2 regions of the Pseudarthrobacter lactosi genome follow, and region 2 is predicted to be linked to the other one. Evidence: riboswitches for the same ligand, from Rfam matches in the RefSeq annotation. Region 2 holds a riboswitch; the other holds the start of a gene.

Region 1 (15,147 bases), on a different contig from region 2:
TCCAGCGAAGCAGGCGGCAACAAGGCTGCCTGGAACACACAGCTCGTGTCCTATCTGGCCGCCCAGCCCGATGTGGTGGGCTTCGTCTGGTTCCATCTCCAGAAGGAGACCGACTGGCGCATCAACAGCAGCGTCACCTCAGCCTCCGCTTTCAAGTCCGCACTCGAGGCGCGCCGGACCCCCTGACCCAATGCGCAATCTCGCGGTGGTCAGGGGCGCGCCTTTTTGTCCCCGCGGACCAGTCCCAGCAGGGCCATCCCTATGAGCATCACGCCGAACGCGGTCAGCAGGGCAGCCATGACGTCCAGCCCGGTGTAGGCCAATCCGGTTGCGCCCAAGGCCGCTCCGGAAGCGGGCAGGGCGGTATTCGTTCCGTACATTTGTTAGTTGATTTCCTCTGCCGTGTATTGCGCTTCCCAACGGTCTATCCGCCGCCGGGTGATCTTTGCAGTCAGGACCGCGCACCAGGAGGCCAAAAACCACCCGGACCGCAGCCACATGAACAATTCCTGCGGGAAGAACGTGGCCGCCAGTAGGACGTCCTTCCAGTCGCGGTGCGGAATCCGAAGCGCCCGTTTGATGTCCAGCGCCACGAACAGGATTGGCACCAGCCACCAGAACAGGACGACGCGAAACACTCCCAAGGTGAGTGAGAGGGCAATGACGGCGATCCACAGGAGCTTCAGGAACACGCCCAGCAGCCCCATGGCCTGCTGGCCCCAGTCGCGCAGGGTCAGCCGGTTGATTCCCAGGCCCAGCAGGTCTTCCACCGTGCCCACCTGCCATTTCATCCGCTGGCCCCACAATGCTTTGACTGTCTTCATCGAGTCGGTGTAGGCGCGGACATCCGGGGAAACCTGGCAGATGTAGCCCAGTTCGCGGATGCGATAAGTCAGTTCGAAGTCCTCGACCTGCGAGGTGTAGACCCACGGCCCTTCGCGGTCGTCCCGGGCCGCGATCTGGCGGAGGACGGTGTTGTTGATGGCGCAGCCGGTTCCTGCCAGGACACTGGTCCGGCCTCTCCTCAGTGCCGTATCGGTCCACGTGGCGAACTCGGCCTTCTGCAGCCGGCTCAGGAATCCGGGGTCTTGCATCGTGAATTTCGACGACGAGCCACCGAGGAGCGCGCCCGTATCCGCACTGAACTCCCGGGACCAGGCTTCGACGGCGTTCGGGGGCAAGACCGTGTCCGCGTCGAGGCAGATGACCACGTCGGCGTCGTAGGCGTACTTTGCCCAGGCCCGGTTCAGGGCTTCGGATTTGCGGTGCTGCAATCGGGGAAGCTCCATGGTGGTCACCGGGTACTTCCGCGCTTCCCAGGCCGTTGCATCGGTGCAGCCGTTGGGGATGACCACGATGAGGTCCGCGGGACGGGACTGGAGCATGAGGCCATCGAGGGTTGCCCCGATCGAGCCGGCCTCGTTGTAAGCGGGTACCAGCACCACCACGCGCAGGCCACGTGATGCGGGGATGGCCTGGTCTGGAGCGGAAGCGGCGCGGGCCGCCCGCCTCGTGGGGTGAACAGTGGATGAGCGTGTCACGTCGGCCGGGGGCAGGGACAGTACAGTCTCCATGGCGGCGTCCTCGGGTGGGTTTTGCAGACCCCAGCGGCCCGCGAATCCATCCTGCAGGCGCCTTCTCAGATTTGGCCCCTGGATACCGTCAAGGTTGCATCAATTACCCCGTCTGCAGAGGGCGAAGCAACGAAATCTGTCTGGTCGGCCACACTATTGCCCAAGAAGCGGCATAATGACCTAAACTGCTTCACTGAGGTGCCTGAAATGGTGCCGTGCAGCGACGAAAGTGAACATGCCATGGCTACCGATTACGACGCTCCACGCAAGTCTGACGACGAGGCATCTGCCGAGTCGCTGGAAGCGCTGCAGGCATCCCGCAGCGGCAATGCCCAGACCGCAGTCATCGACGTCGAGGAGACCGACACCGCCGAAGGCATCGACCTGCCCGGAGCCGATCTCTCCGGCGAAGAACTGACCGTCATTGTTGTTCCTGAACAGTCCGATGAATTCACCTGCGCATCATGCTTCCTGGTCCGCCACCGGTCACAGGTTGCGCGCGAAAAGAACGGCCTGAAGTACTGCATCGAGTGCGAGGGCTGAACGCCCGACGCCGGCACTACGGTGGGGTGCGCCGGCGTCGTTATTATGCATAACGGCAGGGTGCAGAAACGGCGTTAATAGCGTTTCGATGGCCCCGAAAAGTGCTGAAGAATTACGCCCGCGTGACCGGAACCGGGTTCGGTTAACGGTTCCGCGCCGAAGCGGCAACAACCCTGTTGAAGGGCCCCGGAGACTCCTACGCTTGAGCTACCTAATCACTCGAAGGGTGGCCCACAATGAAAAAGATTCATACGTGGCTGACAGTCATATTGATGGCTGTTGGATTGGGTTTCCTGGCTCCGGGGCCCGCCTCGGCAACCACATCCTATTGCGGGCTCGTCTGGGGATCGCTGGCCGAAACAGACCCGGCCATGAGCACCGCATCCGTCACCAACGTCAGGACGGGGCAGCACTACTGCTTCGACCGGATGGTGGTTGACCTCAACGGCCCGGTGGCCGGCTACACGGTCCAGTACGTTCCGACCGTGGTCCAGGACGGTTCAGGTTTTGAAATCCCGCTGCTCGGCTCGGCATTCCTCCAGGCAACTGTGAACGCGCCGTCCTACGACAGCAATTACAACGTCACGTACAGCCCGGCGGCAAAGGCCGAACTGTCCGACGTATCGGGATACCAGACCTTCCGGCAGGTTGCCTACGCGGGCAGCTTTGAGGGCTACACCAGCATCGGCCTGGGCGTTCGTGCCCGGCTCCCGTTCCGGGTGTTCACCCTGGACGGCCCCGGATCCGGATCGCGCCTGGTGGTGGATGTAGCGCACTTCTGGTGACCGTTGGTTCGCCGCTGAACCGCAGTTGAGACAAGATCAGGAAAACCAAAGAACGGCGCCCTGCTCCGGAGACTTTCCGGGCAGGGCGCCATGCTGTGGTTGGGGCAACTACTCCGGGACCACCAGCGCAGGTGTGTCCCGGCGGATGGTTTCGCCGCGGAAGAAACCGGGGCTGAGGCGTGCCATGATCACCATCAGCACCGCCCCGAGCGCCAGGATCCCGATGCCCAGTACAAACACCAGCCCAACGCCGAAGACCTCGGAGCCGCTGCCGAACTCCGGCGCCCAGCTGTCCACGGCTGTCTGCAGGAAAACCACAAACAGACCCACACCGCCCAGCACCGGGCACAGGAGCCGCAGTACGAAGTTCCGGAGGCTGCTGAACACGCTGTTCCGGAAGTACCAGGCGCAGGCGATGGCGGTCAGTCCGTAGTAGAAGCAGATCATCAGGCCGAGAGCCAGGATGGTGTCGTTCAGGACGTTTTCGCTGATCACGTGCATCACTGCGTAGAACCCGGCGGACAGGACGCCCGCCGCCACTGTTGCGAAGCCCGGCGTCGAGAAGCGCTTGCTGATGTGGCTGAACGGGGCGGGCAGCGCACCATAGTGGGCCATGGCCAGCAGGCTCCGCGACGGCGAGGTGAACGTGGACTGCAGGGACGCGGCCGAACTGGACAGCACGGCGAGCGACATCAGGATGGCGAACGGCCCCATGATCGGTGACGCAAGCGCCGTGAAGAGGTTCTCGTGGTTCTCAGCGTTGTTCAGGCCAATCCCCGTATCGCCGACGCCGGCGAACATCATGGTGGCGATGCTCACCAGCAGGTAGATCCCCAGAACCACGACGGCGGTCAGCGTGCCGGCGAGGCCCGCGGTCTTTTTGCCGTTGGCGGTTTCCTCATTCACCGTCAGGCACACGTCCCAGCCCCAGTAGACAAAGATCGACAGTGAAATTCCGGCGGCGATCTGCCCGAACGTCTCGATCCTGGTGACGTCGAACCACTCCCAGCTGAACGGGATGGCCGTTTCCGACGTGGACCAGTTCGCGAACGCCATGCCCACAAAAAGTCCCAGGACCAGCAGCTGGAATCCGACGAGTCCGTACTGGACCAGCTTGGTGGTGTGCAGGCCGCGGTAGCTCACCCACACGGCGAGGGCCACAAAAACGAAGCACGTCAGGACGTTCAACGGCTTGTTGGCCGCGAGGTCCGCGAGTTCAGGCGCCCCCGTCAGCTGCGACAGGAAGAGATAGAAGAAGTCCACCGCCACGCCCGCCAGGTTGGACAGGACGATGATGTTGGCGGCGAGCAGTCCCCAGCCGCCCATCCAGCCCACCCACGGGCCAAACGCTTTGGTGACCCAGGTGAACGTGGTGCCGCTGTCCGGGGAATCGGCGTTCAGTTCCCGGTAGGCGAGCGACACCAGGATCATGGGGATGAACCCGATCAGGAAAATGACGGGCAGCTGGAGCCCCGCCTCATTCACCGTGGGGCCGAGGGCGCTGGTCAGCGTGTACGCCGGCGCGATGGTGGAAATGCCAAGAACGACGACGGCGAGGAGGCCCAGCTGCCCGCCCTTCAGTCCTTTGGCGGTGATGCCGTGCGCCGAGCCTGCCGTGTCCGTCCCGGAAGGCTGGCCCGCGGGGGTGTTCTTGCGGGTGGTTTGGGTCATGGTCCAGCGCTTTCTACGAGGCAGCAGGCTGCTGTTGGGTGATGCAGTGGATGCCGCCGCCGCGGGCGAAGAGCTCACGGGCGTCAATGCCGACCACCCGCCGGCCGGGGTAGGCCTCCGCCAGGATCTGCAACGCCTTGTCATCGTTGGGATCCCCGAAGGTACAGGCGATGACGCCGCCGTTGACCACGACGTGGTTGATGTAGCTGTAGTCGACAAAACCTTCGTCATCCCAGAGCACTTCCGGGGCAGGGACTTCGACGATGGTCCACTCCCGGCCGGCCGCGTCCTTAGTGGTGCGGAGGTGATCGATGATGTCGCGGCTCACCTGGAAGTCCGGGTGGCGGGGGTCCTGCTGGGAGTGCACCAGCAGGGTGCCGGGGGAGGGAATGGCGGCGACGATGTCCACATGACCGCGCGTGCCGAACCGTTCCGAGTCCCTGGCCAGTCCGCGGGGGAGCCAGACCACGTGGGTGGCCCCGATTGTCCGGGCAAGCTCGGCTTCGACGTCGGCGCGGCTGAGTCCCGGGTTGCGGCCCGGATCCAGCTGCACGGTTTCGGTCACCAGCACGGTTCCTTGACCGTCCACCTGGATGCCGCCGCCTTCGTTGACCAGAGCGGACAGAATATGCCTGGCGCCGGCGCGGCCGGAGACTTCGCCGGCGACCAGCGCGTCTTTGTCCCAGCGCGCCCAGTCCTGGGCACCCCAGCCGTTGAAGACCCAGTCGACGGCGCCGAGGCTTCCGTCCTGGTCCAACACGAAGGTGGGCCCGATGTCCCGCATCCACGCATCGTTGAGCGGGGCGGCCAGTACCTCGACGTTCGGGTGCAGATAGCGCGAGGCGATGCCGACGTCGTCGGGGTCCACCACCACGGTGACCGGCTCGAATTCGACGGCGGCGTTTGCCACCGCTGCCCAGACGGAACGGGCAGCATGGGCATCTTCCTCCGTCTCGCCCAGCGTGTAGCCGCCAGTGGGAAAGGCCATCCAGAGCCGCTCCTGCGGCGCGGTTTCGGCGGGCATGCGCCACGTGCTCATACGGTCACCCCGGTGTTAATGGCCGACGACGGGAGTACAGTCTGTTCGCCGCCGAGCGGTTGGTCGCGGCGCACCGGTTCGGTAAGCCGGCCGTAGGTGTTCGGGCGGCGGGTGGCCAGGAACGGGAAGAGCGTGAGCCAGTCCCGGCGCTGGTCCAGGTCGAGGTCTGCCACCAGCACCGCGGAGGCATCACGCGGGGCCTGCACGAGAACCCGGCCGTACGGATCGGAGATAAAGGAGGAGCCGTAGAAGTTCAGCGTTCCCTCGCTGCCCCAGCGGTTGGGCGCCACCATAAATAGGCCATTGGCGATGCCGTTGCCCACAATCACCTGCTGCCACAGCGGCTGGGTGTCGAAATCCGGGTGGTCCGGCTCTGAGCCGATGGCGGTGGGGTAGACCAGGATCTCAGCGCCGCCGAGGGAGTAAAGCCGGGCCACTTCCGGGAACCATTCGTCCCAGCAGGTGGGCATGCCCAGCCGGGCGCCGCCCAGTTCTGCCGGCGCGTGGACCTCGTAGGCGTCAGCGGCGGCCGGCCCTTGGCGGAAGAACTTGTCTTCGTAATAGCCGGCGGTGACCGGGATGTGGAGCTTGTGCGTGCGGGCGAGCAGGTCACCCTCAGAGGACACCAGGATGGCGGTGTTCAGCCCCAGGCCGTCGTCCGTGCCGTCCGGGTTGGGCACCTGCTGGTACAGCGAGGCATGGACTGCCACCCCGTGGCGGCGGGCCGATTCGGCGGCAAAGCGGAAGGTGGGTCCGGTGAGCAGGTCCTCAGCGGTGTCCGACGGCCGGCGCCGCACCGAGCCGGGCCGCACGGCGCCGGGCTGCAACGCTCCGTGCCGGGGCGTGTCATTTTCGGGGCAGCTGTCCGCGGGGTAGCGCGAGAGGGTGAGTTCGGGCAGGAACACCACCGAGGCACCGAGCCGGGCGGCCCGGCCGATTCCTTCATCGAGTTCGGCCTGCAGGACGGCAGTGTCTGCATGCCAGCGGTGCTGCACGACGCCCACCCGAAGGGCTGGGCGGTCGGACGGCGTTGTCCGGGCCAGGGAGGCGGGTGAGTCGAGGCAGGAAATTTCAATCATGGGCTTACTTCCAGTGAGACGACCGTCACTAAATGAATGACGTTCATTTAGTATGCAGGGCGGACGGCTTTAGCGCAATGGTTTAAATGAATCCCATTCTTTTGTGACACTCCGGCCGGATTAGTAAGCTCACTGAGAAATTTGCTTCCGGCCCGGCGCGATCGATCCTGTGGCTGATAGCGTCGGGACTACTGGACCAATCGAGGAGGATTCATGAAAGCTTCACCGACCCTGACCAACAATCTGCAGGCCGTGCTTGCGGACCTGATTGAGCTGCACATCCAGGGCAAGCAGGCCCACTGGAACATTGTGGGGACCAACTTCCGGGACCTTCACCTGCAGCTGGACGAAATCGTGGATGCCGCCCGGCAGTTCGCGGATGATCTGGCCGAGCGGATGCGCGCCCTCCACGCCCTGCCGGACGGCCGCAGCGCCACGGTGGCAAAGTCCACCAGCCTGGCCCAGTTCCCCGAAGGCCTCATCAACACCAAGGACGCCATCGAGCGGATCGTTGCTGCGCTTGAGGCTGCCGTGGGCACCATGCGCAAGGTCCATGACGAAGTGGACGAAGAGGATCCCACTACCGCGGACCTGCTCCACGAATTCATTGCCAAGCTGGAACAGTATGCGTGGATGGTGAACGCCGAGACCATGAAGGCCTCCGCCAGCGTCACCGCCCCTGACGCCAAGTAGGCTCCGGCCGATAGTGAGGCCACAAGCGCCCGGCGCCGGAATGACTTCCGACGCCGGGCGCCCTTGTGCGCTCGCTGGCTTGCGGGCGGCGGTGCCCTAGTCCGCCGTCGGAACTTTCCGGAGTACGACGGCGGCGAGGACTGCCGCGCTCGCCATCAGTACCAGCGCAATTGCCGCAGTGGTGTGGACGCCCGAATCAAACGCCAGGCGAGCTGCACCGCGGAGCGCTTCAGCCAGCGGCGCAGGCAGGCTGGTGGCCAGCTCCACTGCGCCTGCCAAAGTTTCGCCGGCCTGGTGCACGGCAGTGCCTGACGCCGTTTCTTCCACCCCGGCCGGCAGCAGGAGATTCCGCTGGTAGGAAGCGGTCAGGATGGAGCCCAGCACTGCAGTCCCCAGCAGGGACCCCACCTCATAGCCCGTCTCCGAAATGGCGGCCGCCGCTCCTGACTTCTCTGCTGGCACGGAGCCCAGGATGAGGTCATTGGAAATGGTCTCCGCCGTGCCCACCCCCAGTGCGAGGATCAGCAGCGCGGCCAGCAGGAGGGCCGGGCCGGAGCCGTGATCACCAAAGACCGCGATTCCGTAGCCGGTGGCACTCAGTGCCAGGCCACCCGCCACCACAAAGCCCGGACGCACTTTCCGGACCAGCGGCACCACTGCCAGGCCGGCCAGCACCGTGGCCACCAGGGCCGGGATCATTGCTATTCCGGCGGCCGACGGTGTCATCCCGTCCAGGAGCTGCAGGTGCTGTGCGAGGAAGAGAATGAAGCCGTTGAAGGAAAACAGGGCCAGCACGTTTGCCGTGATGGCGGTGCTGAACACCCGGTTGCCGAACAGGGACATGTCCAGCAGGGGGCTGGCCAGCCGGTGCTGGCGGCGGACAAAGACGACCCCCATGGCCAGGCCAAAGACAACAAGCCCCAACGGAGCGGCCCCGAAACCTTCTGTCGCCAGTTCCTTGATCCCGTACACAACGGGCACCATAACCAGCAGGGACAGGGCGATGCTGGGCACGTCCACCCGTCCGGGCCGCGGATCCTTTGATTCCGGGATGAACGCCGGACCAAACGCCAGCAGGGGCAGCATGATGGGCACGGCGACCAGCAGGATGGCGCCCCACCAGAACTGCTCCACCAGCCAGCCCCCAAAGATGGGACCCAGGGCGGCCCCGCCGGAGAAGCCGGCTGCCCAGATGGCTACGGCCAGCCGGCGCCGGTTCGGGTCCGGAAAAATGTTGCGGATCAGCGACAGGGTTGAGGGCATCAGCATGGCGCCGAAGAATCCCAGCGACGCCCGTCCGGCTATCAGCCACTCCGCGCTGGGGGCAAACGCTGTTGCTGCTGAGACCGCCGCGAATCCAACGCTGCCGGTCAGCAGCAGCCGTCGGCGCCCGATCCGGTCGCCCAGGCTGCCCATGGCAACCAGCAATCCGGCAAGTACCAGGGGATAGGCGTCCACAATCCACAGCAGCTGGACTCCGGTCGTTTCCAAGCTGCTCGCGATGGCCGGAAGCGCAAACGTCAGCGCGGTGTTGTCCACCGCAACCAGGAGCACCGGAAACATCAGCAGGGCCAGCGCGAGCCAGTCGCGCCAGGGCGCCTTGGCGGGCCCTGACGGCTGGACCTCGGCTGCGGTCGCGGAGGTGCTTCGGGTGGTCTGGTTGGACTGTGCGGACAACGTCATGTAATAACTATACCGTCCAGACGGTATAGTTAAGAAACCGGACCCGGAGCGGGCATGATTGAAGCCATGGCCAGAAATCCCGTCGCACGCGATGCAGTCCTTGATGCTTTTGAAGAACTCCTGATCGATGTGGGGGAGCGGGCTGCCACATTGGACGCCGTGGCCAAGCGGGCCGGCGTGTCCAAGGGTGGATTGCTCTACCATTTCCCCAACAAGGAAGCGCTGATCGCTGCGGTACTGGAACGGTTGGACCGACTGGCCGCCGAGGACCTGGCACTGATGGCGGCAGCAGCCGAAGGTGCAGCCACCTACTTCATCCGTTCCTCGGTCTGGTCCGATACGCCGATGGACCGCTCTTTCGTGGCCGCCACGCGGCTGGCCGAAGTGGCCCATGAAGAGGCCCGGCGTCGCTTTGCCGCCATCCAGCAGCAGTGGTTGGACCTGATCGCGGCCGACGTCGGTCCGGCCATGGCGAAAGCCGTGCTGTATATGGGGGACGGGTTGTATTTCAACGCCATGTGGGAAAGCGGCACCACCGGGGACGGCCGGGGCCGCCATGGAGACGTCGAGGAGCTTCTCGCCGCCGTGGAGCGGCTGCGCGGCTGAACCTGACGACCCCATTTGCCCGGCGGCGCGGGGCGTAGGAGAATTGGACCTCGTGGCGGCCATCTGTGGCCGGCACGACATCTGAATATGCCTTTGATCTGCGGCGGGAGAGTTCTGTTAGTAGGTGCAACAGGCGCCGTAGGAGCAAATCCTCCCCAGGAATCTCTCAGGCCCACGTACCGCCGCGGCCAGGCAACTCTGGAAAGTGGCAGGCCGTACGCCTGAAGCGTCCCGGATCACTCCGGAATGTCAGGACCGCTGTGCCCACCGACGGTGCAAGCGCAGCCTAGCGGAAGCAGGCTGCGCGGAAACTCTCAGGTCCCAGACAGAGCGGGGAGGAACCCGAGTCGATGTGGCGTACCTTGCGCCGCCTTAGTAATGGAGTTCCTTGTGAGTGTTAATTCGGCCTCGGCCACTTTCGTTGACCGGCATATTGGCGCCCGCCGCCAGGCCGATATCGACTCCATGCTCAAGGCTGTGGGCTACGGCACTGTGGACGCACTGGTGGACACCGCCGTTCCCGACTCCATCCGCCAGGCCCAGCCGCTGGCCCTCAAGGACGCCCTGAGTGAGGTTGAGGTCCTTGCCGAACTCCGGAAGCTTGCGGCGAAGAACAAGACGGCCGTGCAGATGATCGGCCAGGGCTATTACGACACCGTGACGCCCGCGGTGATCCGCCGGAACATCCTCGAAGCCCCGGCCTGGTACACCGCGTACACCCCGTACCAGCCCGAAATCTCGCAGGGCCGGCTCGAGGCGCTCCTGAATTTCCAGACCATGGTCCAGGATCTCGTGGGCCTGCCCATCGCGAACGCCTCGCTGCTGGATGAAGCCACCGCCGTGGCCGAGGCGGTGCTGATGATGCGCCGGGCCAACAAGAACAAGGACGCCCGGGACGGCAAGACGGTCCTGGATGCCGATTGCCTGCCGCAGACCATCGCGATCGTCAAGGGCCGGGCCGAGGCGCTCGGGTTTGAGGTGGAGGTCGCTGACCTGTCCACGGGCCTGCCCGAGGGCGTTATCAACGGCATCGTCCTGCAGCAGCCCGGCGTGTCCGGTCGGGTCTTCAACCACGCCGACATCATCGCGGCTGCGAAGGAGCGCGGCGCGCTGGTGACGGTTGCTGCTGACCTGTTGGCGTTGACGCTGATCACCCCTCCTGGGGAGCAGGGCGCGGATATCGCCGTCGGCTCCACCCAGCGTTTCGGGGTGCCGCTGTTCTTCGGCGGCCCGCACGCGGCGTACATGGCGGTGGCGAAGGGCCTGGAGCGGTCCATGCCGGGCCGCCTGGTCGGTGTCTCGAAGGACAACGCCGGTGTCCCCGCGTACCGTCTGGCGCTGCAGACCCGTGAGCAGCACATCCGCCGGGAGAAGGCCACGTCCAATATCTGCACCGCGCAGGCGCTGCTGGCCATCGTTTCCTCCTTCTACGCCGTTTACCACGGCGCCGACGGCCTCAAGGCAATCGCCGAGACCACCCACAGCCACGCTGCAACCATCGCCGCATCGCTGAAGGCGGCCGGCCTGGACGTCCTGCACACATGCTTCTTTGATACCGTCACGGTTTCCGTGCCCAGCAAGGCCGCGGCTCTTGTGGCCGCCGCCGAAGCCAAGGGCATCAACCTGCGCCACATCGACGGCGACACCATCGGCGTCTCGGCCGACGAAACCACAACCCCGGCCATCGTCGCCGGTGTCCTGGACGTCTTCGGCGCCGCCGTGGTGGACTTGGCCGCCGGCACAGACACCCAGTTTGCACTGGATACCGCCGTCGAACGATCCTCCGAGTACTTGCAGCATCCGGTGTTCAACACGCACCGTTCCGAGACCCAGCTGCTGCGCTACATCCGCAGGCTTTCGGATCGGGACCTTGCGCTGGACCGGACCATGATCCCGCTGGGTTCGTGCACCATGAAGCTGAACGCCACCGCGGAGATGGAAGCCATTTCCTGGCCGGAGTTCGCCTCGATCCACCCGTTCGCCCCGGACTCACAGACCGTAGGCTGGCGCGAACTTATCGGCGGGCTGGAGTCTGACCTCGCGGAAATCACCGGCTACGACCAGGTGTCCCTGCAGCCGAACGCCGGTTCCCAGGGCGAGCTCGCGGGCCTGCTGGCGATCCGCGGCTACCACCTCTCCCGCGGCGATGACCAGCGCACGGTCTGCCTGATCCCGGCCTCGGCCCACGGCACCAACGCCGCCTCCGCCGTCCTGGCCGGCATGAAGGTGGTTGTTGTCGCTACCGCTGCGGACGGCAGCATCGACCACAAGGACCTGAACGCCAAGATCGAGGCGAACAAGGACGTCCTCTCGGCCATCATGATCACCTACCCCTCCACGCACGGTGTCTACGACGCGGACGTGACCGAAATCTGCGACGCCGTGCACGCGGCCGGCGGCCAGGTCTACGTGGACGGCGCCAACCTCAACGCCCTCGTGGGCCTGGCACAGCCGGGCAAGTTCGGCGGCGACGTCTCGCACCTGAACCTGCACAAGACCTTCTGCATCCCGCACGGCGGCGGCGGACCCGGTGTTGGCCCGGTCGCAGCGAAGGCCCACCTGGCACCCTTTATGCCCGGTGACGCCAACAAGGCAGCCCACGAAGCCGGCCACGGCGTGGCCATCAGCGCCTCCAACTACGGCTCCGCAGGCGTCCTGCCGATCTCCTGGGCGTACGTGAAGCTCATGGGCGCCGAAGGCCTGACCGAGGCGACGAAGTCGGCACTGCTGGCGGCGAACTACGTTGCGGCGCGGCTGAACAAGTACTTCCCTGTCCTCTACACCGGTGAAGGCGGACTCGTGGCGCACGAGTGCATCCTGGACCTGCGCGAGCTGACGGCCAGGACCGGCGTCACCGCGGAAGACGTGGCCAAGCGCCTGATCGACTACGGGTTCCACGCCCCCACGCTGGCGTTCCCGGTGGCCGGCACGTTGATGGTGGAACCGACGGAGTCCGAGGACCTCGTGGAGATCGACCGGTTCATCGATGCGATGATCACCATCCGCAAGGAAATCGACCAGGTGGCCAACGGTGACTTCAGCGTGGAGAACAGCCCGCTGCGCCACGCACCCCACACCGCGTCCGCCGTCGTATCTTCCGATTGGAACCGCGAGTACCCGCGCGAGCAGGCCGCCTTCCCCCTCGCCTCGCTCAAGCAGGACAAGTACTTCCCGCCCGTCGGCCGCATCGACGGCGCAGCCGGAGACCGCAACCTCATCTGCTCCTGCCCGCCGCTGTCGGAGTTCGAAGACTAGGGTCCGGGCCCGGACCCGGCAAGCCGGGCTTTTCACGCGTGCTGCTCCTTCGTCGCTCTGACGCACGCTTTCGAAAACCCCGTCCCGCCGGCCCTCGGTGGTCTACGGTATCCGGCAGCATGCTCCCCACCGTCCCCCTAGCCTCGCAAGCTCGGCCAGGGAACCCTGACGGCGTGGGCCCAGCGGATGCCGGGGACCTGCCGCCGTGACCGGAGGCTTTAGACTTGTGGCTACGCAACCCCTGAGATTGGACACGTCCGCCTTGCGAGAATTCACCGCCCGCTTTGCCACAGCGGAGGAAATTGAGAACTGGGACAAGCACGTCACGGCCAACCCGAACGGCGGCAACATGCTGCAGTCCGCCGCCTACGCGTCCGTGAAGAACGGCAGAGGCTGGGCCGCCCGCTTCCTGGTCCTGGAGTCTGCCGGGACCGCCAGCTACAACCTGGTGCTGGAGAAAAAATTCCCTGTGCTGGGCCGCCTGTGGTACCTGATCAAGGGCCCTGACCTGGGTGGCGTCGAGGACCTCAAGCCGGTGTTGGACGCGTGCGCTGCATTTGCCCGGAGCCGGAAGCTCAACGTCTTCACCATCAAGATCGAACCTGACGTTGTGTCCACCCCGGAAGCCGGGGCGCGGCTCGCCGCCGCCGGCCTGGTGAAGGCCCCGAACATCCAATCCAATGACTCCACCGCGTTGCTGGACATCGCTGCACCGGAGAACCAGGTCTTCCGGTCCATCTCCTCCCGCGCCCGCAACGCGATCCGCCGGGCAGAGCGCGAAGGCTGCGCAGTGGTGCAGCCGGAGCCGGGTCCGGAAACGTACCGGGCGCTGTATGACCTGATGGCGGACACCGTCAACGCCAAGGGCTCCATGCCGTTGCGCAGCCTCGAGTACTACACACGGTTCTGGGACGAATTCTGCACCCGCGGCCAAGGCAGCTTCTTCTTTGTTTATGAGGACGGCAAACCCAGCGTGGGCGCCTTTGTGATCAACTACGGATCCAAGGCGACCTACAAGGACGGCGGCTCCACCCAGAACAGGAAGCAGTACGGCGATTCGCACCTGGTCCAGTGGCAGGCCATCCGGAGAATGCAGGAACTCGGCTGTACCGAGTACGACTTCTGCGGCACACCGCCGTCCGCCCTGATCAAGGACAAGACCCACCACCTGTACGGCATGGGCATGTTCAAGACCAGCTTCACGAAGACGGTCACGGACTTCGTCGGCTGCTACGACTACGTGCTGTCGCCCGTCAAACATGCCCTGTGGGTCAAGGGTGCGGAACGGATCTTCCGCCGGCTCGAAACCGCACGCACCGGCCAGCAGTTCTACTGACAGCCCGCCAGCCACGCTCACCATCCACACCACGAAGGCCAGCGTCTGCCCCAGGCGGCAGCGCGGCCATAGATGAGGTTACTTCTGTGAATCCCACCAAGGCCGGAGCCGGCCTCGAGCTCAGCGTCCTCAGCGATGCCGAGTTTGAGTCCTTCTCCCTCAAGCACGCGCAAAACAACTTCATCCAGTCCGCTGACTTCACCCGCTTCCAGCGCGCCCGCGGCCAGGCGGTGGAACTGTTCGGTGTCAGGCGCGACGGCGATCTGGTCGCCGCCGGGAAGCTGAACTACACCACCAACCGCTGGGGCTACAAGGTGTGCGAGTGCGCCAAGGGCCCCCTCCTGGACTACACGGACGCCGCCCTGGTGCGTGACGTCGTCGGGCTCCTCAAGGAACGTGCCGCGGAACGCAATGCAGCCGAACTGCGGATTTCCCCGAACCTGACCTACATCGCCCGCGACGCCGACGGCGCCGAACACCCCGAGGTCGTGGACAACAGGCCGCTGGTGGCGGACCTGGCGGCCCTGGGTCTTGAACACCAGGGCTCGGACATGAACTTCGCCAACGTCAACTGGATGTTCATCAAGCAACTCGACGGCATCAAAGACGCCGAGGAGCTCATCATGGGCACCAGCTACCGGACCCGGAAGGCCATCCGCAAGGCTGAAAAGAACGGCGTGTTCCTTGAACAGGCCACCTTGGAGACCCTTGACGAGTTCTACGACGCGCTGAGTACCGCCGGTGACGAAAAGGGCTTCTTCTACCGGGAACGCGAATACTACGAACAGCTCCTGCGGACCACCTCGGCCGAGTTCACGAAACTCATGATGGCCAAGATCGACATCCCCGCATACCGGAAGTCCATCACCGAACGTTTGGAAGC
Region 2 (15,147 bases):
ACCCCTAACCCAGCATCCCTCTGGGCCAAGGGGCCCGGCGCGCTGGCCCTTGACGGTCCGCCTCGGGGCCTGACCGACCAGGTGCTTGATGACGAGTTCCCGCTGTCAATGTTCTACGAAGCACTCGAGAAGAAGATGAGAAACGTCATCGAATCCACGGCCGGAATCACCGGTGAGCCCAGCGGCGGCAACAGCCTCAAGGATGCGGCATGATGGCTCCCGACGGACCCAGGACAGTCATGGTGGCGGGCTCCACCAGCGAGGCCGGGACCGCCGTCGTATCGGCCCTGAGCGGCGCCGGATTCCGCGTCGCCGCCGTAGACCTGGACACTGAACGCGTGCAAAACCTCGCACGGTCCCGCCCCAATGTCACTGGCTATACCTGTAACCTCGCAGAACCCGCGGCCGTTCGGGAACTGGCGTCCTCGGTACGCCGGGACCTTGGACCCCTCGATGGCCTGATCCACCTGGTGGGCGGCTGGCGCGGCGGCGACGGCATACCGGGGCAGCAGGACTCGGACTGGGACTTCCTGCACACCAGCGTCCTGACGACACTGCGAAACACCAGCCGCGCCTTCTACGACGACCTTGAAAAGTCCCCGGCCGGCAGACTGGCCATCGTGTCTGCCCAGGCAGCTGCCAATCCCTCAGCAGGTGGTGCCGCCTACGCAGCGGTCAAGGCCGCTTCAGAGGCCTGGACCCTGGCGGTGGCCGACGGCTTCCGCAGCTCACAATCCGGCAGCACGGACCACCGGGAACCGCAGCGGTCCGCTGCGGTCGTGTTCGTGGTGAAAGCCCTTGTCGACGACAAGATGAAGGCTGCCCAGCCCGACCGGAAATTCCCGGGATTCACCCATGTGAACGATCTCGGAGCCGCTTCGGCCGCGCTGTTCAGCGGGTCCGCAGCCGAACTCAACGGTTCCCGCCTGCCCCTGGTCTGAGCCTTCACCTATCCCGCAATCCCATCCATGGGCCACACAAACCAAGAGGTAAACAATGTCGTTTTCTCCGACCAAGAGGACCAAGGTACTGGCGAGTCTCGCCATCGGCCTTCTTTCCCTGACCGGCTGCACCACTGCATCACAGAACCCGGGGGGAGCTGCCCCGGGTTCCACTGGCTTTGATCCCGCCTCCGTGGCCAGGGACGATACCCTCGCCGCGAGCGTCCCTGAGGCCATGAGGAGCAAGGGAACCCTCACGGTGGGTGCCGACACATCCTACGCACCTGCCGAATCCCTGGGCGGCGCCGACGGCCAGACCCCCGTGGGCTACAACGTGGATTTCGCAAAGGCCATCGGGGCGACCCTCGGCCTGAACGTCCGCGTCCAGACCTCGGAATTCACGGGAATCCTGCCCGCACTCGGTGCCAAGTACGATCTGGGAATCTCCTCCTTCACCATCAACGCGGAGCGCCTGAAGGCCGTCAACATGGTCAGCTACTTCAATGCCGGCACGTTGTGGGCCGTCCAGAAGGGGAACCCGAAGAATTTCAGCGTCGATGACATCTGCGGCAAAACCGTGGGGGTGCAGACCGGTACCACCCAAGAGGCCCCCGACGTCTCCGCCCGGTCCAAGGCCTGCACAGATGCCGAAAAACCAGGCGTCAACGTGGTCACTTTGAAGACGCAGACAGATGTGACCACCCGTCTGATGAACGGCAGCATCGACGCCATGGCCGCTGATTCCCCCATCATCGGCTATGCCCTCTCGCAGACCGGCGGCAAGCTGGAGGCCCTGGGCGATGTCTACGATGCCGCACCGCAAGGTATCGCGGTGGCTAAAAGCGACACCGCGTTGTCCGAGCTCATGAAAAACGTCATGAACAAGCTCATCAGCGACGGGACCTACGGGAAGATCCTGGACACCTGGAGCAACACCAAGGGCGCCATCACGAAGTCTGAAGTGAACCCGGTGGTAGGCAATTGAGCACCCTCACACGCGCCGATACCAGCGACCTTAGGACCGGGGCCGCGCGCCGGAAACCGGAACTTATCAACGCCGTTCCGGTCCGCCATCCCGGCCGTTGGGCCGGCGCCGTCCTCATCCTGCTCTTCGCCGCGCTGCTGGGCCAGAGCCTGGTCACTAACACCAATTTCCGCTGGGACATCGTCGGCACATACTTCATGGACGTGCTCGTCATCCAGGGCATCGGCTGGACGATGCTGCTGACAGTCCTCTCGATGGTGATCGCCGTTGTGCTGGCCATTCTCCTGGCCTTTATGCGCCAGTCGGACAATCCCCTGTTCCGCGGCGTGAGCTGGACCTGGGTCTGGTTCTTCCGCGGCACACCGGTTTACACCCAGCTGGTGTTCTGGGGTCTCATTTCCGTTCTTTATCCCAAGATCGCCTTGGGTATTCCGTTCGGACCGGAACTGTTCAGCTTCAGCACCCAGGACGTGGTCACGGCTTTTGTGGCAGCAATCCTGGGACTGGGGCTGAATGAGTCCGCTTATCTGGCCGAAATCTTCCGCGCCGGCCTGAAGTCCGTCGACTCCGGCCAGATGGAAGCCGCCGAGGCCCTGGGTATGCGCAAGTCCAAAATCATGTGGCGGATCATTCTGCCCCAGGCCATGCGCGTGATCGTGCCACCCACCGGTAATGAGACCATCGGGATGCTCAAGACCACCTCCCTGGTGCTCGCGGTGCCATTCACCTTGGACCTGACATTCGCCACCAACGGCATCGCCAACCGCAGCTACCTGCCCATTCCGTTGCTGATCGTGGCCGCCCTCTGGTACCTGGTGATCACCAGCATCCTGATGGTGGGCCAGTACTACGTTGAGCGCCACTTCGGAAAGGGCGTGGACAATCTTGTCCCTGCCCCGGTCAAGCCAACCCAGGCGGCCGCGGTGGCCGCCGCAGCCAAAGCAGCCAAAGCACCCAAGCCAGAGGACGAGCTACCGTGACCATCACCAACGACGTCATGACGAAGGAGACCCTCGTCCGTATCGACGGGGTCCACAAGTACTTCGGAGAGCACCATGTGCTCCGCGGGATCGACATGACGGTCCGGCAGGGCGAGGTCGCTGTCCTTATCGGCCCGTCCGGGTCCGGGAAGTCCACGCTGTTGCGCTGCATCAATATGCTGGAAACCATCAGCGCCGGCCGGATCCACCTCCGCGAGGAACTGATCGGCTACCGTGAGACCCGTGGCCGCCTGCATGACCTGACTCTCAAAGAGATCGCCGCCCAGCGCCGGGAGATCGGCATGGTCTTCCAGCGCTTCAACCTCTTCCCGCACCGTACGGCGCTGCAGAACATTATTGAGGCGCCCACCCAGGTCAAGCGGCAGTCCAAGCTGCAGGCCAGATCACGAGCGATGGAACTTCTGGACCGTGTGGGTCTCGGCAACCACGCCAACCACTATCCCGCGCAGCTCTCCGGCGGCCAGCAGCAGCGCGTGGCTATCGCCCGTGCACTGGCGATGGAGCCTGAGCTGATGCTCTTCGACGAGCCCACCTCGGCTCTGGACCCGGAACTCGTGGGCGAAGTGCTCAGCGTGATGAAAGACCTGGCCAAGTCCGGCATGACCATGATCGTGGTGACCCACGAGATCGGCTTCGCACGGGAGGTCGGAGACACCCTGACCTTCATGGACGGCGGCGTCGTGATCGAAAGCGGCAACCCGCGTGACATCATCGCCAACCCGCAGCAGCCCCGCACGCAGGAGTTCCTCTCCAGGGTGCTCTGACAGCTCAACCTAAGCGGTCCGGGCGGTGGTGTGCGAAGCGGATCACGCCCGGACCGGCATCGGGTGTCTACGGCCGGGGCGTGCTGGCCGACGGCGGTGCGGCCGGCTCTGGCTATGATCGAGCTACCTGGTTTCTGATCTGAGGGGACACCAACCAATGAGTGCCGTCACTGTTGCGCGCAATGTTCGAGTAGCAATCTGGACCCTGCTGGGGGTCCTCGTGATTGGCGGCGTGATCTGGTTCGCCTTGTTTACCGCGAACAAACCCGCGGCGCCCGCGCCACAGGCATCCGCTGATCCCGCGGTTGTCAGGGAAGACAGCCACCGGCTCACCGCCCCGGCGGCCGAGAAAGCGCAGCTCGTTGAGTTCCTGGACTTTGAATGCGAAGCCTGCCGCGCTGCCGAACCCTTGGTGAGCCAACTGAAGAAGGATTACGGGGATCGCATCACCTTCGTCCATCGCTACTTCCCGCTGCCGGGCCATCTGAACTCCGGCACCGCAGCGCTCGCCGTCGAAGCGGCCGCACGCCAGGGCCAGTACGAGGCGATGGTCGCGAAGCTTTTCGAGACCCAGCCGGAGTGGGGCGGAAAGCAGGACTCGCAGGGCGCCCTGATCCGGACCTACGCTGAGGGGCTCGGCCTCGACATGGCAAAGTTCGATCAGGACGTAGCGGCCGAGGATGCGAAGGAACGGATCCGCCGGGACTTAGCGGACGGCAAGACGCTCGGCGTGACCGGCACCCCGACGTTCTTCCTCAACGGCGAAAAACTCACCCTCAACACCGAAGCCCAGTTCCGGCAGCTGCTCGACGACGCCGCTAAGTAGCGCCGCCGGTGCCGTCGGGTTCATTTTCCACGCGCTGCCTGTAAGAATCCAGCACTTCGCGGAAATATGAGGGGTATAGGACACCAGCCCTCAAACGCGTTGCGAACCCAGCGGATCCTTCTCACTCGTGCCGCAGACATCGGGCGGGGAAGCCTGCGGGCATTCTGTCCGTGTTCCGGGGGCGCCGGCCTTGATCCTCAGATTCGGTGATGTCCTGGGACTCGGCTCTCCAGGCGGGGCCGCTACAGCACCCAGATCCAGCTACGCACGCATGTTTGCATCTGCTGAGGATGCGCGGCACTACGTCCAGTCGCAGGACTCCGCCGTGCTCAAGCGGCTCTGTAAGCGATTAATGGCGGTTTATTTTTGCGTCGCTAAATGGCAGCCTGCTAGTTCGAGGGTGCTCGCGACCGCCTATAAAAGGTTGCTCGGGACATTCCGACATCGCGCGACCTGAGCAGCAGGTTCGCCGCCTTCGACCAGGCGGACCCCACTTGGCCATCCTGTCCACGACTACTGCCACGCAGTCGGAGGCAATAGTCATGGCCTACTGTAGCGGGCAGACCTACGCGGAAGTCGCCGCGGCCCTGAACCTGAATCTCCCGGGGGTCAAGGCCAGGATCCGGGAGGGGTTCTGCAATTGCGCCAGTCAGTGGGCGCAGCAGGCACCGACTGACTTGAGTTACTCCTGCAGCGGTATCTGTGGGGCCCTATTTGACGGTGAGGGTGCCTTTCATGTTGCCGTGGAAGTTGCAGTGGTAGGGGTAAGTCCCGGGTTCGGTGGGGGCGGTGAAGGTTCCGGTGCCGACTTTGACGTTGACGTCGAACGTGGTGCCGGTGTCCGCAGTGATGGTATGCGCTTCGATGTCTTCGTTGGTGACGGTGATCTCCGCCCCGGGGCTCACGGTGTCCGCACCCTGGTATTTGAAGCCTGTAATCAGGATTTCTGCCGGCGCCGCCGCAGTTGTTGAGCCGGTGCCTGACGTGGAGGGAGCGGATGCTGTGGTGGCGGCCGTAGCTGTCGGGAATTCTTCCGTCAGTGTGGGGGCAGCTGTCGTGCCGGACCCGGACACCCCGGAAGCACCGCAGCCGGACAGGACCAGCACTACTGCTGCCGCCGCGAGTCCGAGTGCGCTGCCGGTTCTGGTGGTTGCTTTCATGGTGAAACCTTTCATGGAAACTGCCGGTGCCGTACTAAAAGCAGATGGTCAGGGGTGTTCGATCCAGCAGGCGAGGATTGTGGTGGAGAGCTGGTAGGCCAGTGCGTTTCTGGTGATGTTTTCCGGTCCAAGGTTTGGGGGCAGGTCGCTGGCGTTCACGTGCAAAACGAAGTTGTCTTTTTGGAACACGGCTGATCCGTCGGCGGTTTCGTAGGCCGGGAATCCGAGGTTCGCCAGGCCTTCGATGGGTGTTGCGTCCTTGGCGAGGGCCTGCATCGCGTCGAAGTATTTTCGTGCGGATGCCTTGTCCGTGGCTTCCTGGACGGAGATGACCAGCGCTCCTTCAGCCAGGTGGTAGGTGCAGGTGAAGGTGCTGTTGGCCCAGGTATTGATCGTGTGCGGGTCCGAGCCCAGATCCAGGATGGACCGAAGCCTCTCCTTGGGCTGGTCCCCGCAGACCATCAGGGCAGCGGCGCTGGGCGCATTCGACGTCGTGCCCCGAGACGGCGAGCCCTGGCCGTGATGCCCGCTGCTGTGGCTTGCTTCAGGCGACGTGGCTGGCGGGGCCGCGGTCGAAACGTTTGGCGCTGCGGTGACGGATCCGGCTGCTGTTGCGCAGCCGGAGAGCAGCATGGCGGCGATGCCCAGGGTGGCCAGCAAGGGCTTGTGCTGTTTCATGGGCATCCAATTCTGGCCGCTCCCTTTTTGTGGGTGCGCGGCCGGTCTCTAGGCTTTGAGTTTGGCGTAGATGACGTAGTTGTCATCGAAGAGTCCGGTGGCAGGGTCGTAGCCGTCGCAGGTGATCAGGCGGAGTTCAGCCCCTGGGGTGTTGCCGTAGACGTCGAGGGTGGGGAATTCGTTTTTGGGGTACAGGGCGCCTCGGTCAACGATGAACACCGCAGTGGTGCCGTCGGTCCGCGAAACGTTGATCTCGGCGCCGGGGGTGAGTTTGCGCAGGTCGGCGAAGACGCCCGTGTGCCCTCCGAGGGCGTTGACGTGGCCCAGCATCACTGAGGGTCCGCGTTCCCCGGCGGTGGGGGAACCTTCGTACCAGCCCGCGGGGGCTCCGTTGCCGGTGTCCTGCGGGACTTTGAGGGAGCCGTTGTCCTCCAGCCCCAGGTGGAGAAGGTCTGTGCGGACCCCGATTGAGGGAATGTTCAGGGTGACGGGAGCCGAAGCGGCCAGTACCGCCGGAAGCTGCGCTGCGGGCAGGGCCTCGGTGGCAGCAGGCGGCGGTGCGGGTACGGTCGGGGACGTGAGCGCGGGGGGAGCCACGGATGAGACGGAGGCGGAAGGTGCCGTTCCGGCGTCGGGAGTGGTGGCGGGTCCGGCGGCGCAGCCGGCTAGGGAAAGCATGAGCAGAACCCCGGCCGCCGTGGGGGCCCCGAGACCTCTACGGCGGCCGGGATTCTTGGTTGTCACAGTATTGATCCGTTCAGCTTTGGCTTAGGCTGCTGCGTTGCGGCGGCGGACGGCATAGGCGCCCCCGGCGAGGGCGATCAGGGCCAGGCCGGAACCGATGGCAAGGGCTCCGGTGTCAGTGCCGGTTTCGGTGGCGATGCCGGTCGCTGCACCGCCGGCAGGCATCTTCATCTGTCCGGCAGTCAACGTCCCGCACAGTGCAGGGGAGGTAGCGGCAAGGGGAAGCGTGGGGGCGAGGTCGCTCTTTGCGGCCTGGCCGGCTGCGCTGAGGGTGGCGGGGTCAAGGCCGTGAACAACTACCACTGCGGTGCCTGCGTCAAGTGCGGCCTTGGTCTCAGCGTTCAGTTCGAACGTGCGGTCCACCGTGTAGGAAGCGCCCTGTCCGCCGACCTTCAGGTCAAGGCCTGCTGCGGGGCTGGTGTCGCCGCTGGTGGACAGGGTGGTGACGATGCCGCCGTAGGACGGGGCGCCTTCGGTAGTGGAGATGACCTGGTCGCCGTCCTTATCAGCCGAGGGGTCCGGGCAGACGCCCTTGGCTCCGCCGTGGATGTGCTGCACGTGCGGGTACGGGGCGTCCATGAAGGTCGCCGGCATGCCCGAAACTTTCAGGACGACGTGGGCCTGGTTGCCGGTGACATCAAGGGTGATCGTGCCCGAGCCGGCGCTGCCGTTGAGCTGCTTCAGGGTGGACTGGTAGGACCCGTCGGCGGCCATCGCGGGAGAACCGGAAAGGGCAAGAGCGGCCAAAGCAAGGGTGGGGACTGCCATAAAGCGAAGTGTCTTATTCATTGGAAAAATCTCCTCATACACGCGCGTGTGATGTTGGCGCCCCCGGGAAGGGGGTCACCAGTACTTCGCAACAACTCCGGGAAAGGATGGGAACGAAAGTGGCCGGGTTCACATATTTTTGGGGAGGCAACCGCTGGGAGGTCCCCCGTGTAATTCTGCAGGCCGTGATCTGGCTGGGTTAAGCCGCCGAAGCGCCGCGGCGTCTGCCCCGCGCAGCTTTCCCTGACCCGGTACGGGTTTTCTGCAGCAGGGCGCACCCGGCCATCGCCCCCGCGACAGATTCAGCGATAGCCGTTATGGTCTTGGCGGTGTACCAGACGGGTTCGTACATTGAGGGCAGCGGCCCGATAGCGGGTACCTGGACATACCGGTAGAGGATGACCGCGGCCAGGGAGGACAACGCCACCGCAGCGGCGGCAGCGAAAGCGGTCCGGGATCCTTTGAGCAGCACGAACACCGCTGCCAGAGCCGCGGCTCCGGCCTGGGCCAGAAACAGGGTCCCCTGCCCGATGCCGCCCGGGGCGGCCTGCTGGTAGCCGGGGGCGAGCTGGACATGGATCACGGCGCTGACCACCAGGGCCACCGCGACAGTGACGCGCAGCACCCAAAGAGAACGCGCAGGCCGGTTCAGTTCCTGGCGGTTCATTTTACGACCAGCGTCCCGGTCATCTGCGAGTGGAAAGTACAAATGATTCCGTACTCACCGGGGGCATCCGGTGCCTGGAAAATCACCGTGGCGCCGCCCGGGACCTCAATGTCGAACCCGCCCTTGTCCTTGGAAGTGAGGGTGTGCGGGGCGCTGTCCGCGTTCGTCACCGTCACCATCGAACCCGGCTTCACCGGCGCCGGAATCTCAAACTTGAAATCCTTGATGGTGATGACCGCTTCAGCTCTCTGGGCTGATCCTTGAGTTGACTGGGCAGCGGAACTGGCCGCGGGAGGGGCGGAGGAGTCGCCGCTTTGGGCTGCGCATCCGGTGATGCCCGCCAGCGACACGGCCGCGGCTACAAACCACATACGGGTAATGATTTTCATGACAATCCCCTTCAAGGGATGTGTCCTCCACCCGCCGGACGGCGCGTCCATCAGGAAACTACCCTGCACGCTATTCGTCACCCCCGCCCTTACGGACTGCCTGCGCAGCGCCCGTTCCTACACTTGGGCCGCCTCCCGCCAGCGATAAAGCCGTTAATAGGCGTAAGCGAGAACGAGCAGGGCCCGGAACGGGTCAGGTGGAGGCGGCCAGCAGTTGTTGGGCTTCGCTGACTGCTTCGTCACTCCGGCCCAGAAGGGACAGCTCTCCTGATGCTCCATCCGCCTAGGCTGCCATGATCATCAGCTCGCAGGTGACACCGGTGAAGGCGATAGTCCCGATGATGTTGGTCGGACCGGGTTAGGGGCATGGAACACCCGGCCGCCGTCGTCGGATACGAGGAGTCCTTCAGTGGTGGCTGCCCAGATCCATGGTTTGCCTACTGTCTTCTTCACAGCGGTTATCGCCTGGACCTGTCCATCGATATGGCCTGTCTGGATCCAGGTACTCCCCGCGTCGGTTGAATAGTGGACTGAACCGTTGGGCTCGATGCCGACGACTTCGGTGCCGCTGGCGAACGCAACGAATTGCATGATCGGGGCTGTGGTGTTCAGTTTCCAGGTTTTCCCGCCGTCGGTGGAGCGCTGGAGCCCGTCCTGGGTGGTGGCGAGGACGGTTTCACTTTCCGGGGTGCCTGCCAGAACGGCGGGAACGAACCCGGCCGTGGCAGGTGACCAGGATTTCCCGTCGGGGCTGGTCAGCAGTGTCCCGTCGTAGGCGACGATTCCGGATTTGGTTGCCGTGAGGGCATGGAAGTCCGATTCACCCTGGCGGGACAGCTGCTCCCAGGTCTTACCGCCGTCCACAGATTTGATCAGGCCCATGGGGTTGGGCAGATCCGAGCCGGGGCCCGGGTGCCCGGAGGCGTAAAAGACGCCCTGGTCGGCGGCGGCGGTGAACCCCATCAGGTCGTTGGTCTCCCCGATTTTGGTGGCGGGTGACTTGGCGACGTTGAACAGGCCTTCATGGGTGGCCAACAGGACCTGATCGGTTTCGCGGTTCACGCTTAGCCCGTGGACGTGGGAGCTGGGGAAACCGGCGGCCGCTGTGGACGGTTGGGTGCCGGTGGTTGAGCCGGAGGAACAGGCGGACAAGGTAAGTAAGAGGGCGGCGGCCGCGGTGAGCCCAGCGTCGGGACGTCCTCGGTTCATAAATTGCAGGGGCACGGGGAACTCCAGAGTGATCCGGGAAATGTGTATGGGGGGAGGCACCGACCCTTAGGGGGCGGGGCCGGTGCCGTGGTGTGCTGGCTACAGGGTGGCCAGCAGGTCTTTCATTTCCTGGATTTCGGCTTCCTGGGAACTGACGATGTCCTTGCTGAGCTGGACCGCGTCAGCGTTCTTGCCGTCGGTGGTCTCGGTCTTGGCCATCATGACGGCGCCTTCGTGGTGGGCGATCATCTGGGTGAGGAACAGTTTGGCGGCCTCGGAGCCCTGGGCGGCCTCGAGTTTGGCCATGTCTTCCTCGCCCGTCATCCCGGACATGCTGTGTCCAGGGGCCATGCCGGTTGGCATTTCGGTGGGCTGTCCCCAGTTCTCAAGCCAGCCGGTCATCTCCTCAATCTCCGGTCCCTGGGCGGCCTTGATCTTGGTGGCCAGATCGGTTACCGCGGCGGGAATGCCTTCCTTCTTGAGCATGACGTCGCTCATGGACACGGCCTGGGCATGGTGGGGGATCATCATCTGCGCGAATATGCTGTCAGCGTCGTTGAAGTCAGCCGAGGCTGCTGCCGAAGTTGCCGGGGCTGAGCTGGAGCTGCCGTGGTTCGTTCCGGGCATGCTGCCGGTCGCCGAACTTCCGGCTTCCGGTCCGGCGGAGCATCCGGCGAGGGCCATTGCTGCGGCAATGGCGGCAGCGGAAATGGTCAGGATCTTTTTCATGAAAATCAGGGTCCTCAAAAAGTATCAGCGGGCGCGTGGCGCGCCTTTCGGTTTGCGTGCAGTGACGGCCGCGCCCCTGGGGCGGGCCTGTTTCATGCGTGCCGTATGACTGGATGGTGCGCCGGGAAGAACACGGCGCCGTCGAGCAATTTACGTCCGGCTGATACAGAGGTCACCAGGGGAGGGGCTACCCGGCGAATAGGAATAGTTCCTGCTGGCCGCAGCCGCGACCCCTAAGTCCGGTAACGCGTGGGGTGCTGTTCCAGGCGCAGGGGCTGACAGCGACGTGTTCCCCGGGGACAGCACGCAGGCATTGCCCCCGGCGGACATCTCGGGGCAGGAACCTGCAGGGGCACACGAAGACGACGATCCAGTTACTGCTTGAGTAACTGCCCTCCCGTCCGGCGACGCCCCTGTTGCATGGGAGTGGCCGGCGGGAATGCTTGGCATGTGTATCGTTGACTCGCCGCCGACTGCTGCCGGCATGCTGTGCGCGGCACTTATATGGTGCGCCCCTGTCATGATGTGCATGCCGAAGATGCCGGCGATGATGGCCAGGGCCGCAGTCAAAAATCCTGCACGTAGGAGGAACGCGGTGAGGGGACCACGGGATGGTGCGGTCATAACGATTCCTCCCTTCCGTGCAGGTTCGAAGCTTTAAGCCTACCGGCAGGAGTTTTCCTGCCGGTCAGCATTTCTGGTTCAACGTACCTGGGCGGGATTGAGTTTCACCCTCCGCAGCAGCTGGGCGTTCAGGGCCACCACGATCGTGGACACGGACATCAGCACAGCGCCGGCTGCCGGGGACAGTACGACCCCGGCGAAGGCAAGAACACCGGCGGCCAGGGGGACGGTGGCCCGCATGTTCGGGTTCGTCCATCCTCGACCCTTTGGTGCAATACTGGTCGACTTTCGACATGCCTGCGCGCACGGCTCTCGTCTCTTCAACCGAGCTTTCAAACGAGCGCTCTCGCTCAAGGCACACGAGACAGATGGTGACTTGCTTGCACACCTGCTCGAGCCAAGCTTCACGGCCACGCCCAAACCGCATCAGAGGCTTTATATTTATGCGGCCACTCTGGCGTTCATGCTCCGGTCACACACGAGCGGCTCTGGCTGGCATCTGACTTTCAAGACTCAGGTCAGAAAACTCGACATTGAGCTTCGAGCGCCAGACGGGTCGCAACTCATCTCTCCGAGCGTGAGCATGGGATTTCCCGCCAACTGGGCTGAGTTGGACATCTGGAAGCCAGCGTCCTGACATCGACCGGCCGCGAACCGGCGCAAGCTACCAGCGGTCGTCTTCCCACGCCAGACCCCGATTTCTCATCGATTGCTCCGTAGGGGCCGTTTTGAGGGTTCAGAAGGGCCCCTACGGAGCAATCGATGGTGATGCGACGCCGTTGCCACTCGAAATCTTGCACGCGGCCCGGAATCGGGCTAACCTGTGAGACGTGTCACTGATGAAGTGGCACATGCTTTTGATCTGCGGCGGGAGAGTCCTGCCGGTACGTTCAGCAGGCGCCGTAGGAGCAAATCCTCTCCGGGAATCTCTCAGGCCCACGTACCGCCGCGGTTAGGCAACTCTGGAAAGTAGTCCGGCAACGGGCTCACCGACGGTGCAAGCGCCACCCTGCGAAAGCAATGGGGGTGCGGAAACTCTCAGGTCCAATACAGAGCGGGGAGGAACCCGAATCAATGTGGCGTACCCAGCACGCCACCTGAATTATGGAGTTCCTTCATGACCGTTCAGTCAGCACCAACCACCTTCGCGGATCGGCATATCGGTGCCCGCCGCCAGGCCGATATCGACACCATGCTCAAAGCCGTTGGCTATGACAGCGTCGACGGCCTCGTGGACGTTGCCGTCCCCGACTCCATCCGCCAGGCCAAGCCGCTGGCCCTCAAGGACGCCCTCAGCGAGGTTGAGGTCCTTGCCGAACTCCGCAAGCTCGCGTCGAAGAACAAGACGGCCGTGCAGATGATCGGCCAGGGCTACTACGACACCGTCACGCCCGCGGTGATCCGCCGCAACATCCTCGAGGCCCCGGCCTGGTACACCGCGTACACGCCGTATCAGCCGGAGATTTCGCAGGGCCGGCTCGAGGCTTTGCTGAACTTCCAGACCATGGTCCAGGACCTCGTGGGCCTGCCGATCGCGAACGCCTCGCTGCTGGATGAGGCCACCGCCGTGGCCGAGGCCGTGCTGATGATGCGCCGGGCGAACAAGAACAAGGACGCCCGCGACGGCAAGACGGTCCTGGATGCCGATTGCCTGCCGCAGACCATCGCGATCGTGAAGGGCCGCGCCGAGGCCCTCGGTTTCGAGGTGGAGGTCGCTGACCTGTCGACGGGCCTGCCCGAGGGTGTCATCAACGGCATTGTCCTGCAGCAGCCCGGCGTGTCCGGCCGGGTCTTCAACCACGCCGACGTCATCGCCGCAGCCAAGGAGCGCGGCGCGCTCGTGACGGTTGCTGCTGACCTGTTGGCCTTGACGCTGATCACCCCTCCGGGGGAGCAGGGCGCGGATATCGCCGTCGGCTCCACCCAGAGGTTTGGGGTGCCGTTGTTCTTCGGCGGCCCGCACGCGGCGTACATGGCGGTGGCGAAGGGCCTGGAGCGGTCCATGCCCGGCCGCCTCGTCGGTGTCTCCAAGGACAACGCCGGGGTCCCGGCCTACCGTTTGGCGCTGCAGACCCGTGAGCAGCACATCCGCCGTGAGAAGGCCACGTCCAACATCTGCACCGCGCAGGCGCTGCTGGCCATCGTCTCCTCCTTCTACGCCGTCTACCACGGCCCCGACGGCCTCAAGGCAATCGCCGAGCGCGTCCACCACAACGCCCGCACGCTGGCCACCACGCTGAAGGTCGCCGGCCGCGAACTGGTCACCGAGACCTTCTTCGACACCGTCACCGTCCGCGTCCCGGGCAAGGCCGCCAAGGTCATCGCCGCCGCCGAAGCACGCGGGATCAACCTGCGCCGCATCGACGAGGACACCATCGGCGTCTCCGCTGATGAAACCACGACGACGGATGTCCTCTCCGCGATTGCCGTCGCCTTCGGTGCCGGTCCCGTGGTGGACGCGAAGGGCTTTGAGCTGCCCGAATCGGTCCTCCGTTCCTCCGAGTACCTGCAGCACCCGGTGTTCAACACGCACCGTTCCGAAACCCAGCTGCTGCGTTACATCCGCAGGCTGAGCGACCGGGACCTGGCGCTGGACCGGACCATGATCCCGTTGGGTTCGTGCACCATGAAGCTGAACGCCACGGCGGAGATGGAAGCCATTTCCTGGCCGGAGTTCGCCTCCATCCACCCGTTCGCCCCGGACTCCCAGACCGTGGGCTGGCGCGAGCTCATCGGCGGGCTGGAAGCTGACCTCGCGGAAATCACCGGCTACGACCAGGTGTCCCTGCAGCCGAACGCGGGTTCCCAGGGCGAGCTCGCCGGCCTGCTGGCGATCCGCGGCTACCACCTCTCCCGCGGTGATGACCAGCGCACGGTCTGCCTGATCCCGGCCTCGGCCCACGGTACCAACGCCGCCTCGGCCGTCCTCGCCGGAATGAAGGTTGTTGTTGTTGCCACAGCTGCGGACGGCAGCATCGATCACGCTGACCTGTACGCCAAGATCGAGGCCCACAGGGACGTCCTTTCGGCCATCATGATCACCTACCCTTCCACCCACGGCGTCTACGACGCCGACGTGACCGAAATCTGCGACGCCGTGCACGCGGCCGGCGGCCAGGTCTACGTGGATGGCGCCAACCTGAACGCGCTCGTCGGTCTGGCGCAGCCGGGCAAGTTCGGCGGCGACGTCTCGCACCTGAACCTGCACAAGACCTTCTGCATCCCCCACGGTGGCGGCGGACCGGGTGTTGGCCCGGTCGCAGCGAAGGCCCATCTGGCACCCTTTATGCCAAGTGACGCCAACAAAGCAGCGCACGAGTCCGGTCACGGCGTGGCCATCTCAGCGTCCAACTACGGCTCCGCCGGTGTCCTGCCCATCTCGTGGGCGTACGTGAAGCTGATGGGTGCCGAGGGCCTGACCGAGGCCACGAAGTCCGCGCTGCTCGCGGCAAACTATGTTGCCGCACGGCTGAACGAGTACTTCCCGGTCCTCTACACGGGCGAGGGCGGTCTGGTGGCGCACGAGTGCATCCTGGACCTGCGCGAGCTGACGGCGAAGACCGGCGTCACCGCGGAAGATGTGGCCAAGCGTCTGATCGATTACGGCTTCCACGCCCCCACCCTGGCGTTCCCGGTTGCGGGCACGCTGATGGTGGAGCCCA

Evidence for each region. Region 2 has a riboswitch for glycine ahead of gcvP (aminomethyl-transferring glycine dehydrogenase). Riboswitches for the same ligand answer to the same signal wherever they lie in the genome.
Region 1: it holds a riboswitch for glycine, as region 2 does, so the genes downstream of both, gcvP (aminomethyl-transferring glycine dehydrogenase) here and gcvP (aminomethyl-transferring glycine dehydrogenase) in region 2, are expected to answer to the same signal.

The regions. Positions count from the first base shown of each region.
Region 1 covers NZ_JBVAYS010000002.1:13,365-28,511, forward strand. The annotation lists gene ACZY0Q_RS09985 (glycosyl hydrolase) at 1-186, shown strand, start outside; gene ACZY0Q_RS09990 (hypothetical protein) at 210-380, opposite strand; gene ACZY0Q_RS09995 (glycosyltransferase family 2 protein) at 384-1,574, opposite strand; gene ACZY0Q_RS10000 (DUF4193 domain-containing protein) at 1,815-2,117, shown strand; gene ACZY0Q_RS10005 (AMIN-like domain-containing (lipo)protein) at 2,354-2,902, shown strand; gene ACZY0Q_RS10010 (APC family permease) at 3,011-4,573, opposite strand; gene ACZY0Q_RS10015 (agmatine deiminase family protein) at 4,587-5,612, opposite strand; gene ACZY0Q_RS10020 (nitrilase-related carbon-nitrogen hydrolase) at 5,609-6,691, opposite strand; gene ACZY0Q_RS10025 (Dps family protein) at 6,905-7,384, shown strand; gene ACZY0Q_RS10030 (MFS transporter) at 7,481-9,067, opposite strand; gene ACZY0Q_RS10035 (TetR/AcrR family transcriptional regulator) at 9,134-9,673, shown strand; glycine riboswitch at 9,768-9,865, shown strand; glycine riboswitch at 9,867-10,012, shown strand; gene gcvP (aminomethyl-transferring glycine dehydrogenase) at 10,064-12,928, shown strand; gene ACZY0Q_RS10045 (lipid II:glycine glycyltransferase FemX) at 13,191-14,264, shown strand; gene ACZY0Q_RS10050 (peptidoglycan bridge formation glycyltransferase FemA/FemB family protein) at 14,351-15,147, shown strand, end outside.
Region 2 covers NZ_JBVAYS010000001.1:1,816,986-1,832,132, reverse strand. The annotation lists gene ACZY0Q_RS08470 (DUF6421 family protein) at 1-213, shown strand, start outside; gene ACZY0Q_RS08465 (SDR family NAD(P)-dependent oxidoreductase) at 210-941, shown strand; gene ACZY0Q_RS08460 (ABC transporter substrate-binding protein) at 997-1,926, shown strand; gene ACZY0Q_RS08455 (amino acid ABC transporter permease) at 1,923-2,906, shown strand; gene ACZY0Q_RS08450 (amino acid ABC transporter ATP-binding protein) at 2,924-3,691, shown strand; gene ACZY0Q_RS08445 (DsbA family protein) at 3,849-4,517, shown strand; gene ACZY0Q_RS08440 (cupredoxin domain-containing protein) at 5,228-5,677, opposite strand; gene ACZY0Q_RS08435 (hypothetical protein) at 5,726-6,355, opposite strand; gene ACZY0Q_RS08430 (sortase domain-containing protein) at 6,404-7,033, opposite strand; gene ACZY0Q_RS08425 (hypothetical protein) at 7,124-7,888, opposite strand; gene ACZY0Q_RS08420 (hypothetical protein) at 8,067-8,534, opposite strand; gene ACZY0Q_RS08415 (cupredoxin domain-containing protein) at 8,531-8,923, opposite strand; gene ACZY0Q_RS08410 (F510_1955 family glycosylhydrolase) at 9,224-10,147, opposite strand; gene ACZY0Q_RS08405 (DUF305 domain-containing protein) at 10,232-10,861, opposite strand; gene ACZY0Q_RS08400 (hypothetical protein) at 11,564-11,725, opposite strand; glycine riboswitch at 12,344-12,441, shown strand; gene gcvP (aminomethyl-transferring glycine dehydrogenase) at 12,603-15,147, shown strand, end outside.